DNA from 2 places in the Jatrophihabitans endophyticus genome. Region 2 is predicted to be linked to the other one. Evidence: riboswitches for the same ligand, from Rfam matches in the RefSeq annotation. Region 2 holds a riboswitch; the other holds the start of a gene.
The links. A riboswitch is a leader RNA that binds a small molecule or an ion and turns the genes downstream of it on or off. The one in region 2 is predicted to bind cobalamin.
Positions count from the first base shown of each region.

Region 1: linked by a shared signal. The riboswitch ahead of BUE29_RS16425 (CbtB domain-containing protein) and the one ahead of BUE29_RS09915 (prenyltransferase/squalene oxidase repeat-containing protein) in region 2 are both predicted to bind cobalamin.

Region 1 is NZ_FQVU01000004.1:394,414-400,000, forward strand. Features, by position in the region: gene BUE29_RS16400 (precorrin-2 C(20)-methyltransferase) at 1-165, shown strand, start outside; gene BUE29_RS16405 (cobalt-precorrin-6A reductase) at 134-877, opposite strand; gene cobF (precorrin-6A synthase (deacetylating)) at 896-1,666, shown strand; gene cobM (precorrin-4 C(11)-methyltransferase) at 1,726-2,466, opposite strand; gene cbiE (precorrin-6y C5,15-methyltransferase (decarboxylating) subunit CbiE) at 2,463-3,698, opposite strand; adenosylcobalamin (AdoCbl) riboswitch at 3,773-3,863, shown strand; gene BUE29_RS16425 (CbtB domain-containing protein) at 3,912-4,127, shown strand; gene BUE29_RS16430 (CbtA family protein) at 4,149-5,012, shown strand; gene BUE29_RS16435 ((2Fe-2S)-binding protein) at 5,017-5,587, opposite strand, start outside.
Region 2 is NZ_FQVU01000002.1:988,244-993,830, reverse strand. Features, by position in the region: gene BUE29_RS09920 (hypothetical protein) at 1-730, opposite strand, end outside; gene BUE29_RS09915 (prenyltransferase/squalene oxidase repeat-containing protein) at 727-3,918, opposite strand; cobalamin riboswitch at 4,008-4,159, opposite strand; gene BUE29_RS23110 (DUF4232 domain-containing protein) at 4,305-4,931, opposite strand; gene BUE29_RS09905 (class I SAM-dependent methyltransferase) at 4,978-5,587, shown strand, end outside.

The DNA.
Region 1 (5,587 bases), on a different contig from region 2:
GGCAGCGACGACGAGACCGTCACCGTCACCACGCTCGGCGAGCTCGACCCGGAGACCGTCGACATGCGCTGCCTGCTCATCGTCGGGTCCTCGCAGACGCGCACGCTGGCCGTCACCGGCGAGCCGCGGGTCTTCACCCCGCGGCGCTACCCGGCAGCCGACTGAGCACCGCGTCGACGGTGTCGACGGCGGTCACCCCGTCGGGCAGCGGCGGCCGGTCGACGACGAGCACCGGGACGCCGAGCTCGCGCGCGGCGTCCAGCTTGGCGACGGTGAGCGGGCCGCCGCTGTCCTTCGTCACCAGCAGCCGCACGTCGTGCGCCTGCAGCAGCGCGCGCTCGCGGTCGAGGTCGTACGGGCCGCGGTCGAGCAGCAGGGTCGTGCGTGGCGGCAGCGGCACGTCGGGCGGATCGACGATCCGCACCAGGTAGTCGTGCCGGTCGTCGTCGGCGAACACGGCGAGGTCGCGCCGTCCGGTGGTGAGGAAGACGGTGCCTGCCGGTGACGTCCGCACGTGCTCGGCGGCCGCCGCGATGTCGGACACCCGGGTCCAGTCGTCGCCGGCCCGCGCGGTCCAGCCGGGGCGGCACACCACGAGCAGCGGGACGGACGTCGCCGCGCAGGCGGCCGCCGCGTTGGCGGAGATGGTGGCAGCGAAGGGGTGCGTGGCGTCGACCACGATGGTTGGCGCGAACTCGCGCAAGAACTCGGCGAGCCCGGCAGCGCCACCGAAGCCGCCGATGCGGACGTCGCCCACCGGCAGCGCGGGCCGGCTGACCCGGCCCGCCAGCGAGCTCGTGACGTCGGCGCCGGCCGTGACCAGTCGACGGGCGAGGTCGCGGGCCTCGCCGGTCCCGCCGAGCACCAGCACGCGCACGTCCACCACACTATGGCCGTGCGCGAGATCCTCGTCATCGGCATCGGCCCGGGCGATCCCGACCAGATCACGGTCGCCGCCGTCGCGGCGCTCAACCGCGTCGACGTGTTCTTCGTCGTCGACAAGGGAGCCGCGAAGTCCGGTCTGCTCGACGTACGCGACGAGATCCTGCGCCGCCACGTCCGCGACCAGGACAGGTTCCGCGTCGTCGAGATCGCCGACCCGCCCCGCGAGCGCCGCCCCGACGGGGCCGACGCCTACACCGGTGTCGTCGCCGACTGGCATGCCGCGCGCGCGGACCGCTTCGCCGACGCGATCGCCGGCGAGCTGGCCGAGGACGGGGTCGGCGCGTTCCTCGTCTGGGGCGATCCGGCGCTCTACGACAGCACCTTGCGCGTCATCGACCGCATCCTCGCCGGCGGGCGCGTGGAGTTCGGCTATTCGGTGATCGCCGGGGTGACGAGCGTGCACGCGCTCACGGCGGCGCACCGCATCCCGCTCAACCGCATCGGCGAGCCGATCCACGTCACGCCCGCCCGCCGCATCGCCGACGGGCTGCCCGACGGCCTCGACAGCGCCGTCGTCATGCTCGACCAGGGCTTCACCGCCGCCGCGCTCGACCCCGACCTCGAGGTCTTCTGGGGCGCCTACCTCAGCACGCCCGACGAGGTGCTGATCGCGGGCCGGCTCGGTGACGTCGCCGCCGAGATCACCCGCCGGCGCGCGGAGCTGCGCGAGCAGCACGGCTGGATCATGGACACCTACCTGCTGCGCCGCCCCACCCCGTGATCGACATCCACTTGCCGTCGCCGGGACGGCGGTAACCGGATGTGGATCACCGGCGAGGGTCAGCGGGTGCGGGACGCCGAGTACAGGTGGCTGTCGGGGAAGTGGGCGGCCGCGAGGGCCGTCCCGACGACGACGACGGCGGTCCGCCGGACGCCCGCCGCCCGGACCTGCGCGGCGATCGTCGCGAGCGTGGCGCGCAGGACGACCTCGTCGGGGCGGCTGGCGTACGCGACGACGGCCACCGGACAGTCGGCGCCGTAGCGCGGCGTCAGCTGCGCCACGACCTCGTCGATCGCCTGGACCGCGAGGTGCAGCACCAGCGTCGTCCCCGGGGTGGCGTGCGTGGTGAGGTCCTCGCCGGCCGGCATCGGCGTCGCCCGCTGCGCGAAACGGGTCAGCACCACGCTCTGCGCGACCGCGGGCACCGTCAGCTCGCGCCCCAGGGTGGCGGCCGCCGCCGCGAAGGCGGGGACGCCGGGCACGACGTCGTACGCGACGTCGGCCTGCTCCAGCCGGCGCACCTGCTCGGCCACGGCGCTGAAGACGGACGGGTCGCCCGAGCAGAGCCGGACGACGTCCTCGCCGCGGGCGTCGGCGGCCACGAGCTCGGCGACGATCTCGTCCAGCGTGAGGTCGGCGGTGTCGACGAGGCGGGCGTCGGGCGGGCAGTGCGCGAGCACCTCGGCCGGTACGAGCGAGCCGGCGTAGAGGCACACCCGGCACGAGGCGAGCAGCCGCTGCGCCCGCAGCGTGATCAGGTCGGCGGCGCCCGGGCCCGCCCCCACGAAGTGGACGGTCACGAGTCTCCCGCCGAGGGTCCCGGCTTGGTCCAGGACCACTGCGTGACGGGCATCGCGGGTCGCCAGCCGGTGAACCCGCCCACCGGCGACGCGCGTTCGACGTGCAGCCGGGTCAGCGTCCCGCCGTGCCGGGCGTACGTGTCGGCGAGCACGGTCTCGGTCTCGACCGTGACGCCGTTGGCGACGAGCCGGCCGCCCGGACGCAGTGCGGCGACGCAGGCGGGCAGCACGCCCGCGCCGCTCACGCCCCCGCCCACGAAGACCGCGTCGGGCGTCGGCAGGCCGGCCAGCGCGCTGGGCGCGGCGCCGGCGACGACCTCGAGGCCGGGGACGCCGAGCCGCTCGGCGTTGCGCAGCACGCGCTCGCGGCGGTCGTCGCGCGGCTCGATCGCCACCGCCCGGCAGGACGGGTGGGTGCGCAGCCACTCGATGCCGACGCTGCCCGACCCGGCGCCGACGTCCCACAGCAGCGCCCCCGGCAGCGGACGCAGCGCCGCCAGCGTCACCGCGCGGACCTCCTGCTTGGTCAGCTGGCCGTCGTGTTCGAAGGCGTCGTCGGGCAGCGCCGCGGCCCGCGACCGCGGCTCGGTGCCGGGGTCGGCGCGACAGGCGACGGCGACGATCGCCAGTGCGTCGTGCGGGTCGTCCGAGGCCGGCCCGACCCACTCGTCCGGGCCGCCGAGCTGCGCCAGCACGGTGACCTCGCTCGCCGCGTACCCCTCCTGCGCCAGCACGTCGCGGACGTCGCGTGCTCCGGACGTGCCCGGCGTCAGCACCAGCACGCGGTGGTCGGGCGCCAACGCCGGGCGCAGCAGCGCGAGCGGCCGACCCACGACGCTCACCACCTCGACGTCGGGCAGCGACCAGCCGAGCCGGGCCGCGGCGAGCGACACCGACGACGGGCTCGGCACGACGCGGACCGCGGCCGCGCCGAGGGCGCGCACCAGCGTCGTCCCGATGCCGAAGAACATCGGGTCGCCACTGGCCAGCACGACCGCGCGCCGGCCGGCGAGCTGGCGCAGCAGCGCGGGCAGCCCGGACGCGAGCGGCGCCGGCAGCGGCACCCGCTCGGCCGTCGTCGCCGCGTCGTCGAGCAGCGCCAACTGCCGCTCGCTGCCGACCAGCACCGCGGCCGTCGCGATCTCGGCGGACGCGGCGGGGGACAGGTCGGCGCGTCCGCCGGCGCCGATGCCGACCACCGTCAGCACGGACGACGACGGCGGGGCGGGCACCGTGCGAGTGTGCCGCACCGCATCGGTGGGCCGCGTTGACCCCGTCTTCGGAAGGCACCTAGGGTGGGTGGGCACTGCGGTGTGGGAACTCCGGTGAGAATCCGGGACGGTCGCGCCACTGTGAGTCCCGTGCAGGTACGGGGCGAGTCAGGTCGCACGCCGCAGCAGCACGTCCGACGACTGGGGACGCACGATCCCCGAAGGAGGCTCACCATGAGCAGCACGCACGCCCCCACCACCGCCGCGACGCCCGTCGTCGTCTCGCTGCCGAAGGCGGGGCTGCAGCTCGCGGCCGTCGTGCTCTTCGCGCTGCTGGCCTACTACTTCGTCGGCGTCGACCAGGGCATGACCTCGGTCTTCGGCGACAACACCGCGGTGCACGAGTTCGTGCACGACGCGCGGCACTTCCTCGGCTTCCCCTGCCACTGACGCGCCGCGCGGAGCGCTGACATGGAGTCACGCATCATCGTCCGCGGCATGCTGGCCGGCCTCGTGGGCGGCGTCCTGGCCTTCGTCTTCGCGCGCATCTTCGCCGAGCCGAAGATCCAGGCCGCGATCGACTACGAGAGCGACCGCGACGCCGCGCAGCACGCCCTCGACCGGGCCAACGGCATCCACGTCGAGGAGCACGAGCACGAGCTGTTCAGCCGGGCCGTCCAGGGCAACCTCGGCATCGGCGTGGGCATCGTCGTCTTCGGCATCGCGATGGGCGCGCTGTTCGCCGTCGCGTACTCGATCTGCCTGGGGCGGGTCGGCCGGCTGCAGCCGCGTGCCATCGCGCTGCTCGTCGCCGCCGGCGGGTTCCTCGGCCTCTACCTCGTCCCGTTCGTGAAGTACCCGGCCAATCCGCCGGCGATCGGCCACGAGGAGACGATCAAGGCCCGCGGCGCGCTCTACCTCGTCACCGTCGCCTGCTCGGTCGCGTTCCTGATCGCGGCGGTGTGGCTGGGGCAGCGGCTCGCCGAACGCTTCGGCAACTGGACGGCGGCGCTGCTCGCCGGCGCCGCGTTCGTCGTGGCCATCGGCGTCGTGATGATCGTGCTGCCCTCGACGGGCGAGCTCGCCGCCAACCGCGACGCCGGGTACGGCAACGTCGGGTCCGAGACACCGCTGCCGTTGCGCAACGCCGCCGGTGACATCGTCTTCCCGGGCTTCCCGGCCGACGTGCTGTTCACCTTCCGGCTGTACTCCGTCGGTGCGCAGCTGCTGATGTGGACGGCGATCGGGCTGGTCTTCGCGCCGCTCGCCGACCGGCTGCTGGGCCGCGGGACGCCGCGCCCGACCGTGCGACGGAGCGATCCTGTCCCGAGCTGAGCCGTCAGCGTGCCGCGGCGGCGCGCCACATGTCGTGTCGCGCCGCCTCGGGCACGAGCACGCAGTCCGCGCACTTGCCGCCGGCCGGGACCCGGTAGAACAGGCAGCAGTTCTCGCGCACGAAGAAGCGTCGCCCGGCGAACGGCTCGTAGCGGCCGGCGCCGGCGAGCGGTGCCCGCTCGAGCAGAGCGGCGACGACGTCGAGCGGATCGAGCGACGTGTCGGCGGGCAGCATCCCGGCGGCGCCGTTCAGGGCCGAGGCCAGGTTGCCCCAGAGCGTCTGCGGCGACACCGCGAAGCATCGCCGGTACGCGTCCAGGACCGGCCGCGCCACCGGCTCGATCACGAGCTCGACCAGGGCCGTGGCGGCCGCCGCGGCAGAGTCGACCACGCGGCCCCCCGGGGCGGCGAACGCGACCGGCAGCGGTCCGCCGTCGGCCGGTCGCCACGCCACGCGCTCGACACCCAGCTCGGGCACCACGCCGGCGAGGCACGCGGTGGCCAGCGCCGGGGCGACCAGCCGCGACACGACGCCGAGGGAGTTGATCGACGCGCACGCGCGCAGCTCGATGTCG
Region 2 (5,587 bases):
CCTGCGTCGCGGTCGGCTCGGCCCGCCGGGCGGCTGACGACGTCCGGTGCCCGTCCGCGGCCCCGCCGTGACCGCGGCCGACCGCGGCGGTCCGGCTCGCGGCCGTCCGTCTCGACCCGCCGTGGCCCACGCCCCGGCCGGCCTCGGTGCCCGTGGGGGTGCACGTCGAGGCGGACCCGCCGGCACGCAGCGAGTTCGGGGTGCACACCGGGAAGCCGTTCACCGGGTCGCCGTCGGCGCCGGTGATGTCGGTGCCGCCGAAGATCCACAGCTGCACCTCGCCCTCGGTGGGCTTGTCGGCGTACGCGCCGAACTGGCTGTACGACCAGCTGTTCCTGCCCTTCGGGGCGAGCCAGTAGGACCAGTACGCCGAGGCCGGCGGCGTCCGGACGCACGCCTCGTCCCTCGGCGTCGGGTACTGGGTGCCGTGATCCCAGGCCTGGTTGCCGATGCGGCACAGGAACTGCGGGCCGTCGTGCTGCGTGCCGGTGGTGCGGAACCCGGTGTCGTTCAGCAGGGCGATGCCGGACGCGGGCCTGTCGAGGTCGCAGCCGCGCACGATCGGGCCGTCCCAGTGCGAGTAGTCGACGGCGACGACGGTTCCCGTGCTCGGCCCGCAGTCGCCGACCGGGCTCGCCTGGGCGGCGGGCGACCCGAGCACCGGACCGACCACCACGACGAGCGCGACGGCGATCGCGCCGAGGACGGCGGAGCGCCGCCACGCCGTCATCGGTGCGTCCCGCCACGCCCGGGGCGCGCGCCGCGGCGGGCGGCGACGCTCAGGGCCGCGCCGAGCGTGAGCAGGGCGGCCGCCCACAGCAGCAGGGTCAGCGTCGGGACGCCGGTGTCGGCGGTGCCCGCCGCACCGTCGGCGACCGGCGACGCCGAGTCGCCGTTCGGCACGGCCCCGGAGGTCTCGGTGCCCGGGCTGCCGCTCCCGTGGCCGGCCGCCGAGGAGGTCGTGCCGGGGCCGGACGGCGTTCCGCCGGAGCTCGAGCCGCCGCCGGGGACGGCGGGCGGGTCGGCAGCCGCGGCACGCGGCAGCGACAGGATCGTCGCGCCGGACAGCTCCAGCAGGCTGCGCTGGGCCGCCGCGGCGACCGCCTGCGTGGAGGCGCGCAGGTCCGGCGCCGCGCCGCCGGTGAGGGCGAAGCCGCCGGCCGGGGTCGCGAGCGAACGCAGGCCGCGCAGCGACGACTGCCACGGCGCGATCGGCGTGATCGTCTGCGGCTGCGGCGGGTCCGCGGTGGGGCTGGTCAGGGCCGTGACGAGCGACTGCAGGGCGTCGGCGGCCAGCGCGGTGGAGTTGGCGTTGTCCCCCGCTGCCCCCGGGAACAGACCGGTCGTGCGCTGCCGGTCCTGCAGGTAGTGCTGCGCCGCGCCGATCCACGTGTCGGTACCCGCCACGGCGGCGAGCGCCTGCACCGCGTACCCGGTGGTGTCGACGTCGGAGGTGCAGCCGTCCCCGGCACTGCGCAGCGTGCTGGCGAAGCCGCCGTCGTCGCACTGCAGCTGGTGCAGCCGCACGACGGCGGGGTCGGTGGCGGCGAGATGGTCACCGTCGTCCGGCGATGCCTGCAGGGCGAGGACTCCGAGCGCCTGCGAGACCGTGGCGTAGTTGTTGCGGAAGTCGCCGACCGCGACGCACGGCTGCCCCGCACCCTGGGCCTCGGTGCACACGTTCGCGGCGAGCACTGCGAGCAGATCGGCCCCGCCGAAGGAGTGCGGATCGCCGCCGGTGGCCTCGGCGACCAGCGCGAGCTTGGCCAGTGACCCGCTGTAGGGCCCGAAGTTCGCCCCGGTCGGGTCGGCGTACGCGTCGACCTGCTTCTCGAGGTAGGACGTCATGGCCGAGACCGACGCGGCGTGCCCGCCGGTGGCCAGCAGCGCGAACACGCCGTCGGCGGTGAGCCCCTGGTCGGGGTAGGCCGTCCCGTCGTAGACCGTCTCGTAGTGGTCGCCGCCGGTCAGCTGGTCGACGAGGTAGGTGGCCCCGGACGTACCGACGTCCTTGGCGTCGAGGTCGTCGAGCACGGAGCCGAACGGGGTGCCGACGACACCGCCGAGCACCTGCGTCGTGGCTCGCATGTCCGAGCCGTCGGCGTCGGCGTCGACGTCGAAGCCGCCGTCGGCGTTCTGCGCCGCGGCGAGGAACGCCTCGGCTCGCTCGATCCGGGTCGCGTAGGTCTGCGCGTCGAGCCGCAGCGCCTGGATCGCGATGGCGGCGGAGTTGGTCGAGTCGCCGGCCGCGCCGGGGAAGCCGCCGTCGGCGGTCTGCTGCGAAGCGAGCCACGACAGCGCCTTCGCCAGCCGGGTGCGCGCCTCGGCGCCCGGCACGAGGGCGAGCGCCATCGCGGCGATGCCGGTGCTGTCGGTCTCGGAGTCGGCGCCGGGCAGCACGCTGGGGAACGCCCCCGACGCGTGCTGCAGGCTCTCCAGGTAGGCGATCGGACGCTTCGCACCCTTGGCGTCGCCGGCGCGTAGCTGCGCGATGATCGGCAGCGCCTGCGCGAAGGTCGACGGCGAGTAACGGTAGTTGCCGGGCGCGGCGCAGACGCTATCGATCGCCTTCGTGCAGACCAGCTCGGCCAGGGTCGCGACGAGATCGTGGCCGGCGAACGCGTGCGGGTCGTAGCCGGTCATCAGTGCGGCCAGCGCGACCTTGCCGACCGAGCCGCCGCCGGCGTACTCCGTGCCGACGCCGGTGTAGTCGTTGATCGACCGGTCGCTGCCGTCGGTTCCGGCGCTGTCCAGGAACGCCATGATGCGACGCAACGCGGCGTCGTCCGAGCCGGACGCGGCGAGCGCGTACACCGCGTCGACGGTCAACCCGTAGTCGGCGAAACCGAGGTCGTACTGGTCGTAGTAGTGGCCGTCCTTGAGCTGCGGTCCGTCGCCGGCACTGTTGGGGGCGGTGAGCAGGTAGTCGGTCGCCTTCCCGACGTCGGCGCGCGGCGCGGGCGCAGCCCTTCGCTGCGCAGCCGGCGCGGATCTCGCCGTCGCGCTCGATCCCGCCCGCACCTGGTTCGGCGTGAAGGCGGGCTTGCCGGTGGTGCCCTCGACGTCGGTGGCGCCGTAGGTCCACGCCTGGACGTCGCCGTCGATCGTCCGCTGCGAATATGCGCCGAACTGCGCATAAGACCAGGTGTTCGATCCCTTCGGCGCCAGCCAGTAGGACCAGTACGCGCTCGCCGGCGGCGTCCTCACACACGACTCGGTGGCCGGCTTCGGGTACTGCGTGCCGCTGTCGAACAGCGCATGGCCGATACGGCACAGGAACTGCGGGCCGTCGTGTTGCGTGCCGGCGGTGGTGAAGCCGGCCGTGTCGAGCAGGTCGATGCCGGTGGTCGGGGTCGTGTCGCAGCCACGGACGATCGGCCCGGACCACGTCGCGAAGCTGACCGCCACCAGCGCGCCCTTGCTGGTGGTGCACGAGCCGGTGCTGCCGACGATGGTGCCGGCCGCCGGTTTCGGGGTCGTGCCGGGTCTCGCCGCCACCGTGACGGTGCGCCGAATACTCGACGCACGGTAGGCCCGATGCTTCGACTTCGCGCTCGCTCGCACCCCGGAGTACCGGACGGTGACGGTGCGCCGGCCCGCGGCCGGGGCGGTGGCGGCGCACCGCGCCGACCCGGCGCGCACCGCGACCTTCGCGCACGTCTTCGGCGTCCTGCCGGCGATGGTGAAGCGCATCGTGCCGCCCGTCGGACGCGGCCTGACCCTCGCGGTCAGCGCGAGCGGCGCGCCCGCGACGGCGCGTGACGCGCTCACGGATGTCGTGGTCTTCCTCGGCTCGGCGGGCTTGGTGGTCTTGGCGGGCTTGGCACCGGCGGGCGCCGCGGTGATCAGAGCACCGGCGAGCAGGAGGATGACCCCGGCCGCGACGGCGCGGCTCCGGCGGGTGGGGCAGGGAGTCATGAGCGACGTCCGTTCGTTCGGAGTGCTCGCAACGCGACACGGCGACGACCGACGAACGGGCCGGGCACCGTCTCGCTACCGCGACGAGACACTGACCACCCAGCCCGGCAGGCATTCCGGCTCGCCTCGCATCGCTGCGCGGCTCACGGTTGCGGGTCAGCGCCGGGTTCACACCGGCTTCCCCTGCGTGGGCTGGTCTTGCTGCACGGGCGGCTGCCCGGCCGAGCGCACCGTAACAGCCCCGCGCCGATCCGGTCAATGCGCATCGGTCGGTGTGCCGACATGATCACGTCGCCACCTCGGCGGCCGACGCCCGCGATCACGAGTTCCAGCCGGTGGTCACCTGGCCGCGTGACACGGCACCCGATCCGTACGCCGCCGGTATGTCAGGAGAAGACGTCGCTGGGTCGCGACACCCACGGGTAGTAGTCGAGGCGACTGGTGAGCCGTAGCTCCAGCAGATCGAGGGGCACGACGTGCGCGGGGTCGGCGGGGGTCGCGGCAATGCGGAGCTCGCGGATGCGCTCGTCGCGCGGTTCGGCCCGCCACGACAACCCGGCCGAGGCCGTCCGACCGGGCCCGAGCATGAACGCTCGTTCCTGCCGATGCGCAACGGGGGTCGGCACGACCCGGAGCGCGCCGCTGCGGCCGGCGGCGGTCACCCCGGTGACGACCGGTCGAGTCAGCCGCACCGGACGGCCCGTGCAGTTGCGCACGTCGACGGCCAGGTAACGCCGGCCGAGAGCTGCATCGAGAGCCGACCTACCGACCGCCAGCACCTCGCCGCGGTGGCACCGGGGTGGGACGTCTCGGTCCGGCGAACCGACGCTGCGGGACGCGGACGAGGTGGTGGGCGTCGATGCAGGTGCGCTGCGTGATCCGGCGATGGTGTCACCGCCCCGGGAGGCGGAACCCCCGGCGCACCCGGATATCGCCAGCGCCGGCGCGAGGATCAGACCGGTCGTGCGCGTCCGCAGGTTTCGATGCGCGGGACCGCCCACGGCGGCGATCATGCCAGAACGTCGCTCTCGCCCCCTTCGTCCCAGGGAGGATGAACCCGTGCTGCCGTGGGACCACAACGCCTACTACGACCGGCTGCTGCTGCGCGCCGTGCCCGCGGGCGCCGAGCGCGTCCTGGACGTCGGCTGCGGGGCCGGCCGGCTGGCCGGTGCGCTGGCCGCCCGCGTCCGCCACGTCGATGCCCTCGACCGTGACCCGACGATGATCGACGCCGCCCGCCGCCGCGTGCCCGACAACGTCGACTGCCGGCTGGCCGACGTCACGACGGTTCCGTTGCCCGCCGGGCACTACGACGCGATCGTCTCGATGACCGCACTGCACCACCTGCCGCTCGCCGCGACGCTCGCCCGGCTGGCCGAGGCGCTGCGCCCCGGCGGCGTGCTGGCCGTCGTCGCCCTGCCGCGTCGCGACCTGCCGCGCGAGCTGCCCGTCGAACTGGTCGCTTCGACCTGGCACCACCTGATCGGTCTCGTACTGGCCGCCGGAGGCGACCGCACCCGGCCGGGCTCGCCCCTGCGCCACGATCCCGACCACCGGCGCATGCCGACGCGCGACGCCGAGCTGACCACGCGCCAGGTGCGCGAGCAGGCCCGGGTGGTGCTGCCCGGTGTGCACGTGTGCCGGCTGCTTGCTCTGGCGCTACCTGCTG